DNA from 4 places in the Mesorhizobium sp. WSM4817 genome. Region 3 is predicted to be linked to each of the others. Evidence: predicted binding sites of a transcription regulator. Region 3 holds the regulator's gene; each other region holds the start of a gene.

Region 1 (5,589 bases), on a different contig from region 3:
CTCGGCATCGAGGTCGACGGTGACACGATCGACGACAACACAGCCGCTCTGCTGGTCTCCTGGCCCGATACGTTTGGCGTCTATGGCGACCACAGGGCGGCAATTGAGAAAGCTCGCGCCACCGGCGCGCTGGTCGTCTTCATTGCCGATCCGCTCGCCCTGACGCTGACCGACGCGCCGGCTGCGCTTGGCGCCGACATCGCCGTCGGCCCGATGCAGCGCTTCGGCGTGCCGATGGGCTTTGGCGGGCCGCATGCCGCTTATTGCGCCGTTTCCGACAGGCTGACGCGGCTGATGCCCGGCCGCCTGGTCGGCCAGTCCACCGACAGCAAGGGCCGGCCCGGCTATCGCCTCGCCTTGCAGACGCGTGAACAGCATATCCGCCGCGACAAGGCGACCTCCAACATCTGCACCGCGCAGGCGCTGCTCGCCAACATGGCGACCGCCTATGCGATCTGGCACGGCCCTGCCGGGCTGCAGGCGATTGCCGGCCGAATCCATGCATTGGCCAACCGGCTGGCTGACGGTCTCAAGGCAGCAGGAATCTCGGTGCTTGGCGCAAGCCGATTCGACACGGTGACGGTGGAAGTGAAAGGCAGAGCCGGGGCGATTGGCGCCGCAGCCGAAAAGACCGGCCGATTGCTGCGCGTCATTGACGCCGACCGCATCGGCATCAGCTTCGACGAGACCTCGACCGATGCCGATCTGGAGGCGATCGCGGCGCTGTTCGGCGCCAAGCCGGGCGCAGCCGTCGGCAGCACCATGCCCGGAAAACCGCGCGGCAAGGCGTTTCTCACGCAGCCTGTCTTCCGCGAAAACCACTCGGAAACCGACATGATGCGCTTCCTGCGCCGGCTGGCCGACAAGGACCTGGCGCTCGACCGCGCCATGATCCCGCTCGGCTCCTGCACGATGAAACTCAATGCCGCCGCCGAGATGATGCCGGTAAGCTGGCCTGATATCGCCAATTTGCATCCCTTCGCCCCGGCAAGCCATTCGGCCGGTTACCGCGCCATGATCGACGAACTGGAAGCCTGGCTGGCGGAGATCACCGGCTTCGACGCGGTGACCCTGCAGCCCAACGCGGGCAGCCAGGGCGAGTATGCCGGGCTGCTCGCCATTGGCGGCTATCACCGCTCACGCGGCGAAGCTCACCGCACGGTCTGCCTGATCCCGTCATCGGCGCATGGCACCAATCCGGCGAGTGCGGCGATGGCCGGCATGAACGTCGTCGTCGTGCGCTGCACCGAAGACGGCAACATCGACGTCGACGACCTGAAAGCCAAGGCGGACGAGCATGCGCAAGACCTTGCGGCGCTGATGTTCACCTATCCCTCGACGCACGGCGTTTTCGAGGAAGGCGCGCGCGACCTCTGCGCCCTTGTCCATGAGCATGGCGGCCAGGTCTATTTCGACGGCGCCAACCTCAACGCGCTGGTCGGTCTCGCCCGCCCCGGCGACATCGGCGCCGACGTCTGCCACATGAACCTGCACAAGACGTTCTGCATCCCGCATGGCGGCGGCGGTCCCGGCGTCGGCCCGATCGGCGTCAAGGCGCATTTGCAACCCTATCTGCCCGGCCACGTCGTCGAAGGCTCGGGCCATGCCGTGTCGGCTGCACCGTTCGGCAGCGCTTCGATCCTGCCGATCACCTGGATGTATATCCGGATGATGGGCGCTTCGGGCCTGAAGCAGGCGACCGAGACGGCGATCATTTCCGCCAATTATGTGGCGACGCGGCTCGGAGCGCATTTCCCGGTGCTCTACAAGGGCAGGCACGAGCGCGTCGCGCATGAATGCATCCTCGATACCCGCGTGCTCAAGGACAGTGCCGGCATCAGCGTCGACGACGTCGCCAAGCGGCTGATCGACTATGGTTTCCATGCGCCGACCATGTCGTTTCCGGTCGCCGGCACGCTGATGGTCGAGCCGACCGAGTCCGAGCCCAAGCGCGAGCTCGATCGCTTCTGCGAGGCGATGATCGCGATATCAGGCGAGGCAGCCAAGGTGGCGAAAGGCGAATGGCCCCTAGCCGACAATCCGCTGGTCAATGCGCCGCATACCGCCGCCGAGGCGCTGGCCGGCCAGTGGACCCATCCCTATTCGCGCCTGGAGGCGGCCTACCCCGCCGGCGATGCCGACACGTCAGCCAAATACTGGCCGCCGGTGTCGCGCATCGACAATGTCGCCGGCGACCGCAACCTCGTCTGCTCCTGCCCGCCGCTGTCGGAATATCTGGGGGCGGCGGAGTAGACCATGATCCCGAAAAGTGGAATCCGGTTTTCGGACAAGATCATGGTCTAACAAGAAGATAGAAGCCTCAATCAGGCAGAACGCAAGGCCGGCGCGTCGGCCTTGCTCGCCTTGTTCTGGGCGACGACGCGATTTCGCCCGGCGCGCTTTGCCGCATAGAGTGCGGCGTCGGCTTCGGCCAGCACATTGTCGAGACTGGTGCCATCCGTCCCGCCAAAGCCGATGCCGCCACTGACTGTGCTGCGCAACGGACCAAGCTGGGTGGCGACGACTTCCGTGCCGAAGGCGACGCTGATCTTGCTCGCAATGTCGTAAGCCTTCTCTTCAGTCATCCGCGACATGACGAGGACGAATTCCTCGCCGCCCAGCCGGAAGGCGTCGACGCCGGTCCTGGAGTATTTTCTGACGACAGCGGCGAAGCGGCGCAGAACCTGATCGCCAACCGGATGACCGAATACATCGTTCGTCTTCTTGAAATGGTCGAGGTCGAACATGGCGACGGACATGAACGGGCCGAAAATCCGCTCGCCGTAGAATGCCGTCAACGCCCGCCGGTTCATCAGCCCGGTCAATGGGTCGGTCATGGTCTCGGCCTTCAGTTCGATCTGCGCCTGCAAATGGTGCAGGGAGAGCGTCAATGCGCCGAGCCCCGTCATGCAGGCGACCGCCACGGCGGAATTCAACCGTTCGGCCCAGTTGTCGGGCGCAACGCCGAGCACCCATTGGCCCTTGACCAGCAGGACCGCGCCGCAAAGTCCGAAGGACAGCGCACAGACGCCGCTCAGGAACGAAACGACCAGCAATATCCGGCGATCATGACCACCTTTGATCCAGAACATCACCCCGATAAGCGAGAGCAGCGCCGTTACCGTCGCGTAGGTGACGATGAAGCCGACGCCGTCAAAGCCCAGCGACGTCGCGCCTGCGCAAACCGCCATCGCAGCCAGGGTCGGCAAGATGGCGCGCCTGTAGTCATGGACGCCGAGATACTGCATGGCCGACAGGCAGAGGGTCAGAAGGCCCAGGCTGAGAAGCGCAAGTACAATCTGGCAAAGCCAGGGGCTGGGATGCTTGGCATAGTGCCAGAACAAGACCACATGTGCGACGAGCACGAGAATGCCGCACGCCACCGTCAGCACAAAGCGTGCCTGTGGCGCGGTGCACCAGATCGCAAACAGGGTGATGCTGAGGCACGTGCCCGACAGCGCTGCCGCAAGCAGGAGCGAACTGTAATCCAACATGCGTAAGCGACAGCCTCTTCTCGGGTTCTGCCGCATTCTAGGTCAGCAGCAATCCGCGAATACCCTTTTTCGGCCAACCTTCCGGCGTAACCTCCGGACAAGGTTTACAAAGCGTCGATGCCCTCGGCCCGTTTCCGCCGCTTGGTTGTCGAATGGTTTTGCAGTAAGAGGCTCTATCCTCGAACGTAACGGGAACCTCCGTCGCCTGCCCGCAAAAAGCGTGGCAGTATCGGGTGGTGATTCGCAGCATCGCAATCCAGGACCAGCATGAACGACAGCAACGATCTTTTCGGCAATTTGGACAAGCAGCCGCAACCGGTTCGCGCCACCGCGCGCCCGGCCGACCCGCTGGTGCAGGCGGCGAAGCGCCCGGCATCCCGCGACGGCAGCGAGAGCTACAGTGCCGCCGACATCGAGGTTCTGGAAGGGCTGGAGCCGGTGCGGCGGCGGCCCGGCATGTATATCGGCGGCACGGACGACAAGGCGATGCACCATCTGTTCGCCGAGGTCATCGACAATTCGATGGACGAGGCGGTCGCCGGCCACGCGACGTTCATCGATGTCGAGCTTTCGGCCGACGGATATCTGGCGGTGACCGACAATGGCCGCGGCATTCCGGTCGATACGCATCCGAAATTCAAGAAGCCGGCGCTCGAAGTCATCATGACGACGCTGCATTCGGGCGGCAAGTTCGACAGCAAGGTCTACGAAACCTCGGGCGGCCTGCACGGCGTCGGCGTCTCCGTCGTCAACGCGCTGTCGGACCATCTCGAGGTCGAGGTCGCGCGCGGCCGCCAGCTCTATCGCCAGCGCTTTTCGCGCGGCGTTCCGGTGACCGGTCTGGAGCAGCTCGGCGAGGTGCATAACCGCCGCGGCACCAGGATACGCTTCCATCCCGACGAGCAGATCTTCGGCAAGGGTGCGGCGTTCGAGCCGGCGCGGCTCTACCGGATGACGCGCTCGAAAGCCTATCTGTTCGGTGGCGTCGAGATCCGCTGGACCTGCGACCCCTCGCTGATCAAGGAGAAGGACACGACGCCGGCCAAGGCCGAGTTCCATTTTCCCGGTGGCCTCAAGGATTATCTGAAAGCCTCGCTCGGCGACGAATTCCAGGTCACCCGCGAAATCTTTGCCGGCAAAAGCGACAGGCAAGGCGGCCACGGCTCGCTCGAATGGGCGGTGACCTGGTTCGGCGGCGACGGGTTCCTCAATTCCTACTGCAACACCATTCCGACCGGCGAAGGCGGCACCCACGAGGCCGGCTTCCGCAACGTCTTGACGCGCGGCCTGCGCGCCTATGCCGAGCTGGTCGGCAACAAGCGCGCTTCGATCGTCACCTCGGAAGACGTCATGATCTCGGCGGCGGGCATGCTGTCGGTGTTCATCCGCGAGCCGGAATTCGTCGGCCAGACCAAGGACCGGCTGGCGACGATCGAGGCGATCAGGATCGTCGAGGCCGCGATCCGCGACCCCTTCGACCACTGGCTGGCCGACAACCCGCAGGAAGCTTCGAAGCTGCTCGAATGGGTGATCGCGCGTGCTGACGAGCGGGTGCGCCGCCGCCAGGAGAAGGAAGTCTCGCGCAAGAGCGCGGTGCGCAAGCTGCGCCTGCCCGGCAAGCTCGCCGACTGCACGCAGAATGCCGCGGCCGGCGCCGAGCTCTTCATCGTCGAGGGCGATTCGGCCGGCGGCTCGGCGAAACAGGCGCGCGACCGCGCCAGCCAGGCAGTGCTGCCGCTGCGCGGCAAGATTCTCAACGTCGCCAGCGCCGGCAACGACAAGCTGGCTGGCAACCAGCAGATTTCCGACCTGATCCAGGCGCTTGGCTGTGGCACGCGGTCAAAATACCGCGATCAGGATCTGCGCTACGACCGGGTCATCATCATGACCGACGCCGACGTCGACGGCGCCCACATCGCTTCGCTGCTGATCACCTTCTTCTATCAGGAGATGCCGAGCCTGGTCCGCGACGGCCATCTCTACCTGGCGGTGCCGCCGCTCTACTCGATCCGCCAAGGCGGCAAGGTCGCCTATGCCCGCGACGATGCGCACAAGGACGAACTGCTGCGCACCGAGTTCACCGGGCGCGGCAAGG
Region 2 (5,589 bases), on a different contig from region 3:
GCCAACGGCATGCTGCGGCTGAGCGAGGGCGCCGGCGCCACCACGCTCGCCGATCCCAAACAGTTTGCCGGCTATCGCGGCGACGCCGATAATCCCGAAGCCGTCCTGCTCACCCGCAATGGCCTGCATATCGAGATTGTGATCGACCGCAGCAACCAGATCGGCAAGACCGATCCGGCCGGCATTGCCGATGTCGTGCTGGAATCGGCGCTGACGACCATCCAGGACTGCGAGGATTCGGTCGCGGCGGTCGATGCGCAGGACAAGGTTTTGGTCTACCGCAACTGGCTCGGCCTGATGAAGGGCGACCTTGCCGAGGAGATCACCAAGGCCGGCAGCACGTTTACGCGTAAACTCAATCCCGACCGGTCGTACACCGCGCCTGATGGTGGCGCGCTGTCCCTGCCTGGCCGCTCGCTGATGCTGATCCGCAACGTCGGCCACCTCATGACCAATCCGGCGATTACAGATCGCGACAGCAACGAAGTGCCGGAAGGCATAATGGATGCGGCGATGACGGCGCTGATCGCGCTGCACGATATCGGCCCGAACGGACGACGCGCCAATTCCCGCGCGGGCTCGATGTATGTCGTAAAGCCCAAGATGCACGGGCCGGAGGAAGTCGCCTTCGCCGTCGAGATATTCGACCGTGTCGAGGCGCTGCTCGGCATGGCGGAAAACACCATCAAGATGGGCATTATGGACGAGGAGCGGCGCACCACCGTCAACCTCAAGGAGGCGATCCGCGCCGCCAAAGATCGCGTCGTCTTCATCAACACCGGTTTCCTCGACCGCACCGGCGACGAAATCCACACCTCGATGGAAGCCGGCCCGATGATCCGCAAGGGCGACATGAAGCAGGCCGTCTGGATTGCTGCCTACGAAGCCTGGAACGTCGACACCGGGCTGGAATGCGGGCTGGCCGGCCGCGCCCAGATCGGCAAGGGCATGTGGGCAATGCCCGATCTGATGGCGGCGATGCTGGCGGAAAAGATCGCCCATCCCAGGGCCGGCGCCAATACCGCCTGGGTGCCTTCGCCGACGGCTGCGACGCTGCACGCCACCCATTACCACAAGGTCGACGTCCACGCTTTGCAGGCGGCGCTGAAGAGCCGCCCCAAGGCAAAGCTCGACGACATCTTGTCGGTGCCGGTAGCGGTGCGGCCGAACTGGTCGCCGCAGGAGATCCAGAACGAGCTCGACAACAACGCGCAAGGCATTCTGGGCTATGTCGTTCGTTGGATCGACCAGGGCGTCGGCTGCTCGAAAGTGCCTGACATCAATGATGTTGGCCTGATGGAGGACCGCGCCACGCTGCGCATCTCCTCGCAGCACATCGCCAATTGGCTGCATCACGGCGTCTGCACCTCAGACCAGGTGATGGAGACGATGAAGCGCATGGCCGGCGTCGTCGACCGCCAGAACGCAGGCGATCCGCACTACCGGCCGATGGCCCCCGACTTCGACAAGTCGATCGCCTTCCTCGCTGCCTGCGACCTCGTCTTCAAGGGCCGGGTCCAGCCCAACGGCTACACCGAGCCGGTGCTGCACGCGCGGCGGCTGGAGCTGAAGGCGAAGGAAAGACCCTCGATAGCGCGCACAGTGTTTTAGTATAACTCGACGGATATTAGGCATCGCTAAAGCGTCATTGTCCCGGTGCATGCGATCTGCTACGACTTTATCACCGACAAACGGCTCTGGGAGGCCGTGCGTCCGACATCATGTACAAGATCAACTCAAAACCGGAGAACGGCCATGAAACGGCTTCTGACGGTCGCTGCCCTTTTGGCGGCGGGCAGTTTGTTTGCGATGCAAGGCGCAGCCGCCGATGACGCTGCGATGATCAAGAGCGCTGAGTCCGCCGCACCCCCCGCTGTGGCAAGCGGCGCTGCGATCCACGCCATGGATGACAAGGGCGCAATGCGCACGCTGCGCGAGGGTACAAACGGCTTCTGGTGCATGCCGGACCACCCGGCCACGCCTGGCCCGGATCCAATGTGTGGCGATGCCAACGCGATGGAATGGGCAATGGCGTGGATGCAAAAGAAGGAACCGCCCAAGGGCAAGGTCGGCTTCATGTATATGCTGGCCGGCGGCAGCGACGGCAGCAACACCGATCCTTTTGCGACGAAGCCCGAGGAAGGCAACAATTGGATAGAGACCGGCCCGCACGTGATGGTCGTCAACGCAATGGACATGATGCAGGGCTATCCGGCGGACCCCAAGCCTGACAGGTCCAGGCCATATGTGATGTGGGCGGGCACTCCCTACGCACATCTCATGATCCCGGTTAAGTAGCTGCCGCCGAAATGACTGGCGATAGCGATCAGGCTGCGTAGCAATTCTGACGATGTGCCTTGAGATAAGGGTCATCGCAACGCCCCCGCACCCCGGTCGGTTTTGAATGTGGCGGGCCGAGCGTCTCCTCGGCGACCCCTCCCGGCCGCTTCGCGGCCACCCTCCCCTCAAGGGCCCTCAAGGGGGAGGGGAACGTCACGCCGCCTGCGCCATTCGCTCCGAACTCATGCGGTACGAAATCGCCTCGGCCAGATGGATGCGGCCGACAGTCTCGCTGGCCTCGAGATCGGCCAGCGTCCGCGCCACTTTCAGCACCCGGTGATAGGCCCGCGCCGAAAAGCCGAGCTTTTCGCTGGCATCCCTGAGCAGTGACAGGCCTGATGCATCCGGCATCGCGATCTCCTCGATGACCGAGGGTGAGCAGTGCGCGTTGGTGGTGACGGAGGTCGCGCCGAGCCGCTCGAAACGTTCGCGCTGGGTTGTCCGCGCGCGGGCCACGCGCAGCGCCACATCGGCACTTTTCTCCGCCCGATCCGGCCGGATCAGATCGCTGGCCGAGACCGCCGGCACCTCGATGCGGAGATCGATGCGGTCGAGCAGTGGGCCGGAAATGCGCGCCTGGTAGTCGGTGCGGCAGCGGTCGCCGCGCAGGCAGCGATAGCCCGGCTCGCCGGCCATGCCGCAGCGGCACGGGTTCATCGCCGCGACCAGCTGGATGCGCGCCGGATAGGTGACGCGATGATTGGCGCGGGCGATCATGCAGTCGCCGGTCTCCAGCGGCTGGCGCAGCGCGTCGAGCGCCTGCGGCGAGAATTCGGGAAACTCGTCGAGGAACAGCACGCCGTGATGGGCCAGCGAGGCCTCGCCTGGCCGCACGCGCAGGCCGCCGCCGACCAGCGCCGCCATCGAGGCCGAATGGTGCGGCGCGCGGAACGGCCGCCGGTCGGTCAGCTTGCCTTCGCCAAGCTCGCCGGCCACCGAGGCGATCATCGAGACTTCGAGCAATTCCCGCGGCGCCAGCGGCGGCAGGATCGACGGCAGCCGCTGCGCCAGCATCGATTTTCCCGATCCTGGCGGACCGATCATCAACATGTTATGGCCGCCGGCGGCCGCCACTTCGAGTGCCCGCTTGGCGGTCTCCTGGCCCTTGATGTCGGCAAGATCCGGCAGGTCGCGCGCCGAGGCATGAATACCGGCCTCCGGCCGCGACAGCACCTGCGTGCCGCGAAAATGATTGGCGATGGCGATCAGGCTGCGCGGCGCCAGGATGTCGAAATCCTTGCCGGCCCACGCCGCTTCCGGGCCGCAGGCGAAAGGGCAGATCAGGCCCTTGCCTTCGGCATTGGCGCCGATCGCCGCCGGCAGCGCGCCGGCCACCGCGGCGATGGTGCCGTCGAGCGACAGTTCGCCAAGCACGACATAGCCGGCCAGCATGTCGCCTGGAATGGCGCCAAGCGCCGCCATCAGGCCAAGCGCGATCGGCAAATCGTAATGGCTGCCTTCCTTGGGCAGATCGGCGGGCGCCAGATTGACGGTGACCTTCTTCGACGGCATCGACAGGCCCGATGCGTGCAGCGCCGCCTGCACCCGCTCCCGGCTTTCGGCCACCGCCTTGTCGCCGAGGCCGACGATGTGCATGTTGACCTTGCCGGGCGCGATCATCACCTGCACGTCGACCGGCACGGCCTCGATGCCCTGGAAAGCGACCGTACGGACCCGCGCAACCATCTTTTCTGCCCCCGGACATGGGCCCGCCCGAAGCCCATGCGATCATGCCGCGAACGGCGTCATCTGAGACAACCACAGATTTTGGGCAAAGGCAAGAACATTACGGGAACAATCGAACGTTGTGCCTTGATGGCGCCGCATCGGCTACGGATCGGAAAACGGATGTTCCGCCAAGCATCGGCGCTACTTGCGCTTGTCCTCGACCGCATCCCAGAACAGGCTGGCGATATCGGCGCCGCCGAAGCGTTTTACCTCGCGCACGCCGGTCGGCGACGTCACGTTGATCTCGGTCATGTAGTCGCCGATCACGTCGATGCCGACGAGGATAAAACCGCGCTCCTTCAGCGACGGGCCGATGCGGGCGCAGATCTCGCGTTCGCGCTCCGTCAGTTCGGTTTTTTCGGCGCGGCCGCCGACATGCATGTTGGAGCGCGAATCATGCTCGGCCGGCACCCGGTTGATGGCGCCGACCGGCTCGCCGTCGATCAGGATGATGCGCTTGTCGCCGGCTCGCACCTCCTTCAGATAACGCTGCACGATGTAGGGCTCGCGGAACATCTGGCCGAACATTTCGAGCAGCGAGGCGAGGTTGCGATCGGCCTCATGCAGGTGGAAGATGCCGGCGCCGCCATTGCCGTAGAGCGGCTTGACGATGATGTCGCCGAACTCCCTGCGGAAGGCGGCAACCTCCTGGCTGTCCTTGGTGATCAGCGTTTCCGGCATCAGGTCGGGGAACTCGGTGACGAAGATCTTTTCCGGGCTGTTGCGTACCCAGGCCGGGTCGTTGACCACCAGCGTCCTGGGATGGATGCGCTCGAGTATGTGCGTCGTGGTGATGTAGTTCATATCGAAAGGCGGGTCCTGCCTGAGCAGGACGACGTCCATCTCCGACAGGTCGGTGCGCACTTTCTCGCCGAGCGAATAGTGATTGCCCTTCTCGTCGCGGACCTGCATTTCCTCGACGCCGGCAAACACCTTGCCGTCGCGCAGCGACAGCCGGTCGGGCGTATAATGGAACAGCTGGTGGCCGCGTCGCTGCGCTTCCAGCGACAGCGCAAACGACGTGTCGCCGGCAATCGAGACGGTGGAGATGTGGTCCATCTGGACAGCGATTTTCAGAGGCATGGCGGATCTCCGGCGGATCGGATGGGCTGCTTGCCCTTACAACCTCCCCGGTCATCTGCCAATCGCGACATTTTGAGGATTGCCTGCTGGGCGTAGCTGAGGCGCAGGCGGAGCGCCTTGCCCAGTTCGGCTGCGCCGGCAGCAACGATTCCTGTTCGGCGGGCCGGTTGGTTTCAATGCCACGCTCGGCTATCCCAGAAATTCGCTCCGTGGCACGTTGCGCTCAAGGCGATCTGACGAGCGACTTGTCAGACATAAGCCCGCGAATTTGTTTTTCTCCCTTGCTCCCCCGACCGGGCTGGCTAGGATGCGCGCCGACCGAACCTACAGCGCCGCGCGTCCTTTTGGACGCGCAAACGACGCTGTAGCACTTTGATTTTGCGCATGATCCTTTCCGTAAATCGCAACCGATTTTCGGGGTCATGCGCAGGGAGAAAA
Region 3 (5,589 bases):
CGCACGGCAATCGCCGAAGGTCTTGTCTCGATGCGGCCCGAAACGCTGAAAATGATTCTCGACGGCGATGCCAGGAAGGGCGACGTGCTGGGTACGGCGCGCATCGCCGGCATCATGGCGGCCAAGAGGACGCATGAGCTGATCCCGCTCTGCCATCCGCTGCTGTTGACCAAGATATCGGTAGACATCGAACCTGACGCGAAGCTGCCCGGCCTGAAGGTCACGGCGCTGGCCCGCGTCACCGGCAAGACCGGCGTCGAGATGGAAGCGCTGACCGCCGTCTCGGTCGCCTGCCTGACCATCTATGATATGGCCAAGGCGGTCGATCGCGGCATGGCCATCTCCGGCATCAGGCTGGTGGAAAAGACCGGCGGCAAATCCGGCGACTACAAGGCGGATGCCCAGGGGGCAGGCCAATAATGGCGCTGCTTGCGGTCGCCGAGGCGCTCGAGCACCTGCTTGCGGATGCTGCGCCCTTGCAGGCTGAAAGCGTCGCCCTGATGGATGCCGCCGACCGCGTGCTGGCGGAGCCGCTCATCGCGCTCCGCACCCAGCCGCCATTCAACGCGTCGGCCATGGACGGCTATGCCGTGCGGGCCGACGATGTCGCCTCCGTGCCCGCGAGACTTTCGGTGATCGGCATGGCGCCGGCCGGACGCGGCTTTGCCGGGACAGTCGGCCCGGCGCAGGCCGTGCGCATCTTCACCGGCGCGCCGCTTCCCGGAGGCGCCGACACCATCGTCATCCAGGAGAATGTCCGCGACCTCGGCGGCGGCATGGTCGAAGTGACCGCGCCGACGGTTGAAGGCCGCAACATCCGCCGCCTCGGGCTCGATTTCTCGCAGGGCGACATGCTGCTGGAGAAAGGCCGCCTGTTTGATCCGGCGGCATTGTCGCTGGCGGCGTCGGCCAACCACCAGCAGGTCCGCGTGGTGAAACGGCCGCTGGTCGCCATCATCGCCACCGGCGACGAATTGCTGCCGCCGGGCAGCGACCTTGGCCCCGGCCAGATCATCTCCTCCAATGCCTATGGCGTCGCCGCCGCGGCCCGCTCGGTCGGCGCCAGCGCCCTCGATCTCGGCATCGCCGCCGACCGCAAGGACGCGATCGCCGCGCTGGTGACAAAAGCCGTCGCCGCAGGCGCGGACGTCATCGTCACGCTGGGCGGCGCCTCGGTCGGCGACCATGACCTCGTCCATGACGTGCTGACCGGCGAAGGCATGGCGCTCGATTTCTGGAAAATCGCCATGCGGCCCGGCAAGCCACTGATGTTCGGGCGGCTGGGCGCCATCCGCTGCATCGGCCTGCCTGGCAATCCGGTGGCCAGCCTGGTCTGCACGCAGCTCTTTCTGAAGCCGCTGCTGGCGCGGCTCGGCGGCCGCGCCTTCCGCCAGGACATGCGTCAGGCGCGGCTCGGCGCCGCCATGCCGGCTAACGATCTCAGGCAGGACTATGTACGCGCGGTGGTGAAGGAAGAAGCTGGCACGCTTGAGGCAACGCCGTTCAGTATCCAGGATTCCTCGATGCTCAGAATGCTGGCCGACGCCAACGGACTGGTCGTGCGCGAGCCATTCGCTCCCGCAGCCGCAGCGGGCGCCGCCTGCAGCGTGCTGATGCTACGCTGAACAAAACGTCAACACATTCATTAAACTTTAAATGGTTGCGGAACACAACTGGAACAGATAGTGTTTGTTCTGGGTTTGTTTTTCTGATTCTGTTGGGGGTCGCGATGCTGACACGCAAACAACATGAACTGCTGATGTTCATCCACGAACGGCTGAAGGAAAGCGGCATTCCGCCCTCGTTCGACGAGATGAAGGAAGCGCTCGACCTCGCCTCCAAATCGGGGATCCACCGGCTGATCACGGCGCTGGAGGAACGCGGTTTCATTCGCCGCCTGCCCAACCGCGCCCGCGCGCTGGAGGTGCTGCGCCTGCCCGATTCGATCGCGCCGGGCCTCAATGCGGCGCGCAAATTCTCGCCGAGCGTCATTCAAGGCTCCCTTGGCCAGGGCGGCCTCGGACGCCAGATCAAGCCAGCGCCTTCGCGCATGCGTGCTGCCGGCAATGACGACGACGTCGTTGCCACCGTCTCCATACCGGTGATGGGCCGCATCGCTGCCGGTGTGCCGATCGACGCCATCCAGCACCAGACGCATTCGATCTCGGTGCCACCGGACATGATCACCGGCGGCACGCACTACGCGCTGGAGGTCAAGGGTGATTCGATGATCGAGGCCGGCATCTTCGACGGCGACACGGTCATCATCCGCAACGCCGAAACCGCCCAGCCTGGCGAGATCATTGTCGCTCTGGTCGACGAGGAGGAGGCGACGCTGAAGCGATTCCGCCGCAAAGGTGCCTCGATCGCACTGGAAGCCGCCAATCCGGCCTACGAGACGCGCATCTTCGGGCCGGACCGGGTCAAGGTGCAGGGCAAGCTCGTCGGACTGATCCGGCGTTACTGAACGGCAGGCTTCTTGGGTTTCTCGGCCCTGCGGTATGGCGGCAGGCCCCTCGCCTCGCGCGAAAATCGCCGCTGCTCATGCCAAGGCCTGTATGGCTGTCTGACGGCAAAACGGATTTCTGCGCGCGTTGTCGCCGATAGCGGATCGAAGAAGACGGCGGCACTGCCCATGCGAGCGAGCTGCCGTTTGGTGACGACGAGAACCAGCGGGTTGCGGCAGGGTTTGTAATAGGCTGTGGCATCGTCGATGACGATCAAATCCGCAAAGGCACAGGCCGGCCGCGCGGTTTTGCGGTTGTCGGCGAGCGCGATGAGCGCGCCGGACGGATGCCGGGCCAGGCACAGGCCGGCAGTGCAGGTGAAAGGCGCTCCCGGCGGCAGGTCGGCCGGATCGGCGATGTCGAACCGCACATCTCCTTTTTCGAATGTCTCCGGCTCGACGATCGTTGTTGAAACCAGCGCATGTTTCCAGTTGTCGGTGGTGAATTCGTTCGAACGCATCCGGTTGACGGCAAGTTCGCCGCCGCCGATCGGCAGCGCCACCAGATGCGCATCCTCCGAGATCAGCACGTCGGGGGTGCGCGTCTCGGAAATCGTCAGCAGGCCGGCGAGCGCAAAGGGAAGTGCCGCAAGCCGCAGCCATGTCGTCGCCATCGTGGCGATGACTAAGGCGACCGTCACCAGCAGAACCGATTGCAACGAAATCAGGCCGACTGCATCGACGGGCGAACGCTCCGAGATCCATCCCGAAATTGCAATCATCGCCGTCAGGCCCTTGCCCATCATGTAGAGGAAAGGGCCGTCGAGGCCGAAAGGCATTGCCAAGGCGCTGAGGACCGCCAGGAACATGACGATCGTGACGATCGGCATGACGGCCAGGTTGGCGAACAGGCTGAGCGGCGAGACGCGCTGGAAGTGCCAGATGGCGAAGAGCGCGGTGGCGCTGCCGGCAATGATGGAGGTCATTGCGATGGTGCCTGCCCCGGCGACGAGCTTGCGCGTGACGAAAGCGACCGGTGACCGTCGCTGTCGCGGCGCCTTGGCCTTGTCGGCACGATAGTCGGACCAACCGGCATAGGCGCCCACGAGAGCCGCAGTCGCGGCGAACGACATCTGGAAGCTTGCGCCGACCACCTCGTGCGGCGACACGACGATAACGGCGATGGCCGAAATCGCCAGGTTGCGCATGGTGAGTGCCGCCCGGTCGAACAGCACGGCGACAAGCATTACTGCCAGCATGATGAAGCTGCGTTCAGCCGCGACCACGATACCGGAAAAGATCAGATAGGCAGCGATGGAGACGAGTGCGGCAGCAGCCGCATATTTTTTGACCGGCCGGCGCGACGAAAAGTCGGGAAACAGCGCAAAGGCGCCGCGCAGCAATCCCATGACGGTGCCGGCGACAAGCGCCATATGCAGGCCGGAAATGGAGATGATGTGGTAGATGCCGGTGCGCCGCATCGATTCGTTTATCTCTTCGGGGATGCCGGCACGCACGCCGACGATCAGCGCAGCGGCAATCTCCCCCTCGGCACCACCGATGCTGTCCCTGATATGGTCGGCGATGGATTCGCGCGCCTTCTCGATCGACGAAGAAAGGCGTGCGGTTAACGGTGCATCTTCGGAGACGACGATCTTTGGACTGCCGAGGAAAAAGCCACTGGCACCGATACCGGCGAAATAGCTGTCAAAGGAAAAGTCAAAGCTGTCCGGTCTGACCGGGCCAGTCGGAGGCAGAAGCCTCACATAGCCGGTTGCCACCGAGCCTGCGGTCATCTCAGCGGGAATCTTGCGTGCCGACACCCTGACACGTTCGGGTGCATAACGCAGTGTCGGCCGGGCGGTCGACATCACATCGATGGTCAGCCTGATCCGGCCGTTCGCCATCTGGTCGAGCCTGACGACACGGCCGGTCAGCCGGGTCTGGATTTCCGAACCGAGCATCTTCGTTCCGGCGCGCCAGGTTTCAACCTTGGCGGCGAGCACACCAAGCGCGCACAGCAACGCTGCCATGAAGCACAGGTGCGTTTTGCGGCGTGAGCGCGTGACGGCCGCACACAATGCCGTAAGGACCACGACGGCGATGGGCTGGGCAAAGTCCGGTTCGACGGCAAGCGAAAAATAGACGATCACCCCGCATGCTAGGAAAACCGGCACCAGCAGGAAGGCGACGCCCCGGTCGAGTTCCAGGCCGGCTGCCGCGGCCACGCTGTTGCGGACACCGGATGGTGAAAGATGGCTGAGCTGTCGGCGAAAACGAATGACAGGGCCGGGTGCTGAAGCCGGTATCGGCGCCGGGCGATCCGGCGAAAGAGGTTGGATGCTCAGCGGCGACGCAGGCAGCGAAACGGGTAGCGACTCAGTGCGAGGAACGTCGGCAAACAGCGATCGTTCGCTGACGCTTGCGGTCGCGCCCTCGCTCTCGTCCACGCCGCGGCCTGGTCCAGCCATAGGGTTCGCCCCTTGCGCCCTTGACCTCCTATGCTACATGAACGCGCGACGCGCGAAAGTCCGCGCACCACATCCGTTTTCTGCGCTTGCCCAGGAGTTCCATGTCCGACAAGGTCGTCACCCGTTTTGCCCCTTCGCCCACCGGATTCCTGCATATTGGCGGGGCGCGCACGGCGCTGTTCAATTGGCTGTATGCGAAACACACTGGCGGCAAGATGCTGCTGCGCATCGAGGACACCGATCGCGAGCGTTCGACCGATGCGGCAACCGCTGCCATCCTCGATGGGCTCTCCTGGCTCGGCCTCACCTGGGACGGCGAACCGGTATCCCAGTTCGAGCGCGCGCCGCGCCACCGCGCGGTTGCCGAGGAGCTGGTGCGCCTCGGCAAAGCCTATTACTGCTATGCGACGCCGGCCGAGCTGGAGGCGATGCGCGAGAGTGCGCGGGCCAAGGGCTTGCCTCCCCGCTATGACGGCCGCTGGCGCGACCGCGACCCGTCAGAGGCACCGGTTGGCGCCAGGGGCGCGATCCGCATCAAGGCGCCGGCCGAAGGCGAGACGGTGGTACATGACCGCGTGCAGGGCGGAGTCCGCTTCCCCAACAAGGACCTCGACGATTTCATCATCCTGCGCTCGGACGGCAACCCGACCTATATGCATGCCGTCGTCGTCG
Region 4 (5,589 bases), on a different contig from region 3:
CGCGCCGCACTTGGCACGCTTGCCGTGTTCGTGGTGATGATGACGGTGTTCATGATCGCCAACCCGACCGTCTTCACCACCTGGTATCTGTACAGTTCCGTGCTCACCACGCTGCCGGTTGCGCTGTTCGTGGTGGTGCCGCTGGTCTTCGTCGTCACCTGCGGCGAGATCGACCTGTCGTTTCCGGCGACGATGGGTTTTGCCTCATGGGTGTTCGCGCTGGTCGTGCAGGCCGGCTACGACCCGTTTCTCGGTATTGCCGCCGCCATTGCAACGGGCACGTTGCTCGGCTTCCTTGTCGGGTCGCTGGTCGTCTATGGCGGGCTGTCGTCGCTGATCGCCACGCTCGGCATGAACTTCCTGCTGCGCGGCCTGATCCAGATCATCAACGAAGGCAGGTCGACGGCGCTGACCAGCCTTGCCGACAGCTGGGCCTACAAGATCTTCTCCAGCCAGCTTTACGGCATCCCGGTGCAGATCTTCTGGGCCATCGGCTTTGTCGTGCTGTCGGCGCTGCTCTACAACAGGCATCGTTTCGGCGCGCAGGTGAAGGTGGTCGGCGACAATCCCGACAGCGCCCAGCAGATGGGCATCGACGTCAAGCGCGTGCGGGTGAAAGTATTCGTCTTCGTCGGCATCGGGGCGGCGATCGCCGGCACCTTCTCGGTGATGATCAACTTCACCTGGTGGCCGACGGCTGGCGACGGCTATTTGCTGCCGGTGCTGGCATCGGTGTTCGTTGGCGGCACGCCGACCTGGGGCGGCGTCGGCACCGTGGTCGGCGGCGCCATCGGCGCCGTCACCGTGTCATTCATCCAGACCGGCGTCGTCGCGGCAGGCCTGAGCGGCTTCTATGTCCAGTTCTTCAACGGGCTGATCATCATCCTGTCGCTGCTCGGCCACAAATGGAACCAGGCGCGGTATCGGTGAGGGGGACGCTCACACCCCGGTGACAAACCCGTCCAGCACGCGCTTCTGGCCGGCCTTGTCGAAGTCGATGGTCAGCTTGTTGCCGTCGATGGCGGCAATGTTGCCGTTGCCGAATTTCTGGTGGAAGACGCGGTCGCCGACATTGAAGGGGGATGGCGTGTCGGCGACGGATTTGGCGACCAGTTCGCCGTCGATGGTGCGGCCCTTGATCGAGGTGCGGCCGGCGCCATAGCCACTGTCGGTCTCGCCAAAGCCGATGCGCTCGACCTGGTGGCCGGAGCGCGAGCCCCAGTTGCGGTCGGTCGCCTCGGTGCGGTTCTGCTGCGCGCGCTGCCAGCCCGGCGTTGCATAGGTGCTAGAGAAGGCGCCGGATTTTTCTGCGCCGACATTGTCGAAGCGCGAAGCGCCGTAAGGATTCTGCCGTCCTGCCGCCTGGCCGCCTCGTCCGGAGGCGAAGGAGCCGCCGCCATAGGCATTGCCGTAGCCGCCATAGGAGTTGCCGCTCTCGGCGACCTCGACATGGGCTTCCGGCAATTCATCGAGGAAGCGCGACGGGATCGTCGATTGCCACAGGCCGTGGATGCGGCGGTTGGAGACGAACCACAAATGCAGGTTCTTCTTGGCGCGGGTCAGCCCGACATAGGCCAGCCGCCGCTCTTCCTCGAGCCCGGAGCGGCCGCCCTCGTCGAGCGCGCGCTGATGCGGGAACAGTCCTTCCTCCCAGCCGGGCAGAAAAACCGTCTCGAATTCGAGGCCCTTGGCCGAATGCAGCGTCATGATGTTGACGGCGTCGAGCTCGGCGTTCTGCTCGGCGTCCATCACCAGCGCGACATGTTCGAGGAAGGAGCGCAGCGATTCGTACTCCTCCATGGAGCGGATCAGTTCTTTGAGGTTTTCCAGCCGGCCGGGCGCTTCTACCGAGCGGTCGTTCTTCCACATGTCGGTGTAGCCGCTCTCCTCCAGGATGGTCTCGGCCAGCTCGGTGTGCGGCGTGGTCTCCAGCGCCTTCTGCCAGCGCTCGAAATTGGCGGCGACCTCACGCAGCGCCGCGCGCGGCTTCGGCTTCAGTTCGTCGCTCTCAGCGAGTTTTTCCGCAGCCTCCAGCATCGGGATGCGCAGCCCCCTGGCGGTGTCGTGGATCTGGCGGATGGTGGCTTCGCCCAGCCCGCGCTTCGGCACGTTGACGATGCGCTCGAAAGCGAGGTCGTCTGCGCCTTGCGCGACGACGCGGAAGAAGGCCAGGGCGTCGCGGATTTCGAGGCGCTCGTAAAAGCGCGGGCCGCCGATGACGCGGTAGTTGAGGCCGAGGGTGACGAAGCGGTCCTCGAACTCGCGCATCTGGAAGGACGCGCGGACAAGAATGGCCATGTTGTTGAGATTGTGCTTCTGCCGCTGGTAGGCCTCGATGGTTTCGCCAACGGCGCGGGCCTCTTCCTCGGAATCCCAGGCGGCATGGACATGCACCTTCTCGTCGTCCTCGGCGATCTTTTCGGTGAACAGCGTCTTGCCGAAGCGGCTTTCATTGTGGGCGATGAGGTGGGAGGCGGTGCCGAGGATGTGCGCGGTGGAGCGGTAGTTGCGTTCCAGCCGGATGATCGTGGCGCCGGGGAAATCCTTGTCGAAGCGCAGGATGTTGTCGACTTCGGCCCCGCGCCAGCCATAGATCGACTGGTCGTCGTCGCCGACGCAGCAGATGTTGACTTTGCTTTCGCTCACGGGCTGTTCCGCGCCTGCCGGCGCGGGCCCGACCCCCCTTTTTTGCGCGCCTTCGGCGTCGCGGGAGGGGCCTCGCAAGGGCTCGGACGCCCGGTCGGGCTTGCGGCCTTCGGCCGTTCGCAAACCTGTCGACGTAGAAGTGCGTCCGGCGTCCGGCCGCTGGGCCAGCAGGCGCAGCCACATGTATTGGGCGGTGTTGGTGTCCTGATACTCGTCGACGAGGATGTAGCGGAAGCGCTTGTGATATTCCTTCAGCACGTCCGGATTGGCGCGGAAGATGCGGATCGGGTGGCACAGAAGATCGCCGAAGTCGCAGGCGTTCAGCGTCTTCAGCCGCTCCTGATAGGCCTTGTAGAGCTCGCGGCCCTTGCCGTTGGCGAAGGCGCGGGCGTCGCCCTCGGCAATCTCGGCGGGGCCAAGCCCCTTGTTCTTCCAGCCGTCGATCATCTGGGCGAACTGCTTGGCCGGCCAGCGTTTGTCGTCCAGTCCTTCGGCCTGGATGAGCTGCTTGATCAGGCGCACGACGTCGTCGGTGTCGAGAATGGTGAAGTCGGATCTGAGCCCGGCAAGTTCGGCGTGGCGGCGCAGCAGCTTCACTCCAATCGAGTGGAAGGTGCCGAGCCACGGCATGCCTTCGACATTGCCTTCGCCGATCAGCAGGCCGATGCGCTGCTTCATCTCGCGCGCCGCCTTGTTGGTGAAGGTGACGGCGAGGATCTGCGACGGGAAGGCCTTGCCGGTGGCGAGGATGTGAGCGATGCGGGTGGTCAGCACGCGCGTCTTGCCTGTGCCGGCGCCGGCCAGCACCAGCACCGGACCCTCGGTGGTCTCCACCGCCAGCCGCTGCTCGGGGTTGAGACCGTTCAGATAATCAGGCGCATTGGCATGGCCGCTGCGGGCAGCCATGGCGCGCGCAGCAATGCCCGACGGGGCCACGGGCCGCGCGTTCGGTTCATCAAAAAAAGGCATATCTTCCGAAAAGCCGGACATCTCCCCCGAATGTAGTGATTCGGCAGCGAAAGGCCAGAAGTGTCTCCGTTTTGTTCTCTGTCCAGCCGGGGGAGTTGCAAATCCTATGGCACGCCAGCCATAGCGCCGGCCTGCTCGACAGGCACGGCGGGTCGGAGAAGTGGGACGCAAATGCGCGGTTGCCCATGGGCGCGCCGCGGAGCGCACCTGTCGGAAGGAGTATCATCCTGGACCAGCCGCCGGTCTGGCGGACCTGCGCTTGCGTCAGCAGCGCCTCACTGATCCGTGACTGGACCGTGCGGGCTTCTACCCTATCTTGCGCGGCGGACATGTTCCCGAAGCCGAGGAGAGCGCCATGACAAAACCGAGCCCTGCCAACCCCGCCGTCAACAGACCCGCCATTACCCAGGCTATGATCGACGCGTATGACGAATACACGCATCTGACGCTCGACCGGCGGCGCTTCATGGAACAATTGACCAGGCTTGCCGGATCAGGTGCGGCGGCCGCAGCAATCGCGCCGCTGCTGGCGGCGAATTCAGCCCGGGCGGCGATAGTTGCCGAGGACGATTCACGCGTGACGGGCGAGGACATCAGCTATCCCGGCAGCGGTGGCGAGATGAAAGGCTATCTGGTCAAGCCGGCTGGCCAGTCCGGCAAGCTCGGCACCGTCATCGTCGTGCATGAGAACAGGGGGCTCAACCCGCATATACGCGATGTGGCGCGGCGCGTGGCGCTGGAAGGCTTCGTGGCGCTGGCCCCGGATTTCCTGTCGCCGCTCGGCGGCACGCCGGCCGACGAAGACAAGGCGCGCGAGCAGTTTTCCAAGCTCGATCCGGCGCAAACCACTGCCAATGCGGTCGCAACGGTCGCTTTCCTTAGGGGCAGCGAGGATGGCAACGGCAAGGTCGGCGCGGTCGGCTTCTGCTGGGGCGGCGCCACGGTGAACACACTGGCTGCCAACGCGCCGGATCTGGCTGCCGCTGTCGCCTATTACGGCATGCAGCCGAAGGCCGAGGATGTGCCGAAGATCAAGGCGGCGCTGCTGCTGCATTATGCCGGGCTCGACACCCGCATCAATGCCGGTATCGACGCCTTCAGGAAGGAGCTCGATGCAGCCGAAGTCGAGTACACGATCCATGTCTATGAAGGCGCCAATCATGCCTTCAACAATGACACGTCGGCGGCTCGCTACGACAAGAACGCGGCGGACCTCGCCTGGGGCCGGACGATCGCCTTTCTCAAGGAGAAGCTTGCCTGATCAGGCATTTGCCGGTTTGTGAAAAGCGACGCCGGCCACTACCAGCGCGATGCCGATGCAATCGGTTGGGCTGGGTATCTGGCGGAGCACAATGACGCCGATCAGAGTGGCGGTGACCGGCAGCAACGACAGCATCAGCGCGAAGCTCGATCGCGGCAGCCGCGACATGGCAAGCTGGTCGCAGATATAGGGGATGACCGAGGAGCAGATGCCGACGCCGATGGCGGCGATGAGCAGTGGCGGCGCCGAGAAAGCCGGCAGCGCATCGGTGAAGCCGATCGGCAGCACGATGAGAAAGGCGACCGCCATGGCGGCACCCAGGCCGGCGATGCCGTCGCCAGCGCCGGCGCGGGCAACGCGATGGCCAAGCATGATGTAGCCGACGAACAGCGCGCCGTTGAGGAAGGCCCAGAACAGGCCAATCGGGTCGCTTGACCATTTGACGTCGATCAGCAGCAAGGTGCCGATAACGGCAACGGCAAGCGCTGCGAAATTGCGCGGGCTTCTGACGCCGACCAGCGCAACGCCGATGGTGCCGACGAATTCGATCGCCGCGACCAGCGAGATCGGCAAGCGGTAGAGTGCCAGGTAAAAGGAGCAATTCATCACGCCGAGGCAAGCGCCGAAACCGAGAAGCAGCAGCCGTGTCGGCCGGTCGGCGCGGGCGAAGGCCGTCCACGGCCGGGTCAGCGGCGCGAAGACAAGGGCGGCCG

What was found. The regulator LexA, encoded in region 3, represses DNA repair genes until DNA is damaged. The targets are predictions, from matches to a motif close to TGTTCNNNNTGTGTTCNG.
Region 1: the regulator LexA is predicted to act here: its motif matches at 3,674-3,691, upstream of parE (DNA topoisomerase IV subunit B).
Region 2: the regulator LexA is predicted to act here: its motif matches at 4,120-4,137, upstream of AC0L2K_RS02050 (YifB family Mg chelatase-like AAA ATPase).
Region 4: the regulator LexA is predicted to act here: its motif matches at 3,677-3,694, upstream of AC0L2K_RS09405 (ATP-dependent helicase).

Annotation. Positions count from the first base shown of each region.
Region 1 covers NZ_JBVVQQ010000004.1:195,341-200,929, forward strand. Annotated here, with positions in the region: gene gcvP (aminomethyl-transferring glycine dehydrogenase) at 1-2,253, shown strand, start outside; gene AC0L2K_RS07975 (GGDEF domain-containing protein) at 2,325-3,494, opposite strand; gene parE (DNA topoisomerase IV subunit B) at 3,762-5,589, shown strand, end outside.
Region 2 covers NZ_JBVVQQ010000001.1:420,863-426,451, forward strand. Annotated here, with positions in the region: gene AC0L2K_RS02040 (malate synthase G) at 1-1,611, shown strand, start outside; gene AC0L2K_RS02045 (hypothetical protein) at 1,756-2,298, shown strand; gene AC0L2K_RS02050 (YifB family Mg chelatase-like AAA ATPase) at 2,494-4,026, opposite strand; gene gshB (glutathione synthase) at 4,210-5,151, opposite strand.
Region 3 covers NZ_JBVVQQ010000016.1:155,400-160,988, forward strand. Annotated here, with positions in the region: gene moaC (cyclic pyranopterin monophosphate synthase MoaC) at 1-420, shown strand, start outside; gene AC0L2K_RS21925 (molybdopterin molybdotransferase MoeA) at 420-1,625, shown strand; gene lexA (transcriptional repressor LexA) at 1,730-2,467, shown strand; gene AC0L2K_RS21935 (ComEC/Rec2 family competence protein) at 2,461-4,917, opposite strand; gene gltX (glutamate--tRNA ligase) at 5,019-5,589, shown strand, end outside.
Region 4 covers NZ_JBVVQQ010000005.1:128,495-134,083, reverse strand. Annotated here, with positions in the region: gene AC0L2K_RS09410 (ABC transporter permease) at 1-930, shown strand, start outside; gene AC0L2K_RS09405 (ATP-dependent helicase) at 940-3,636, opposite strand; gene AC0L2K_RS09400 (dienelactone hydrolase family protein) at 3,971-4,876, shown strand; gene AC0L2K_RS09395 (EamA family transporter) at 4,877-5,589, opposite strand, start outside.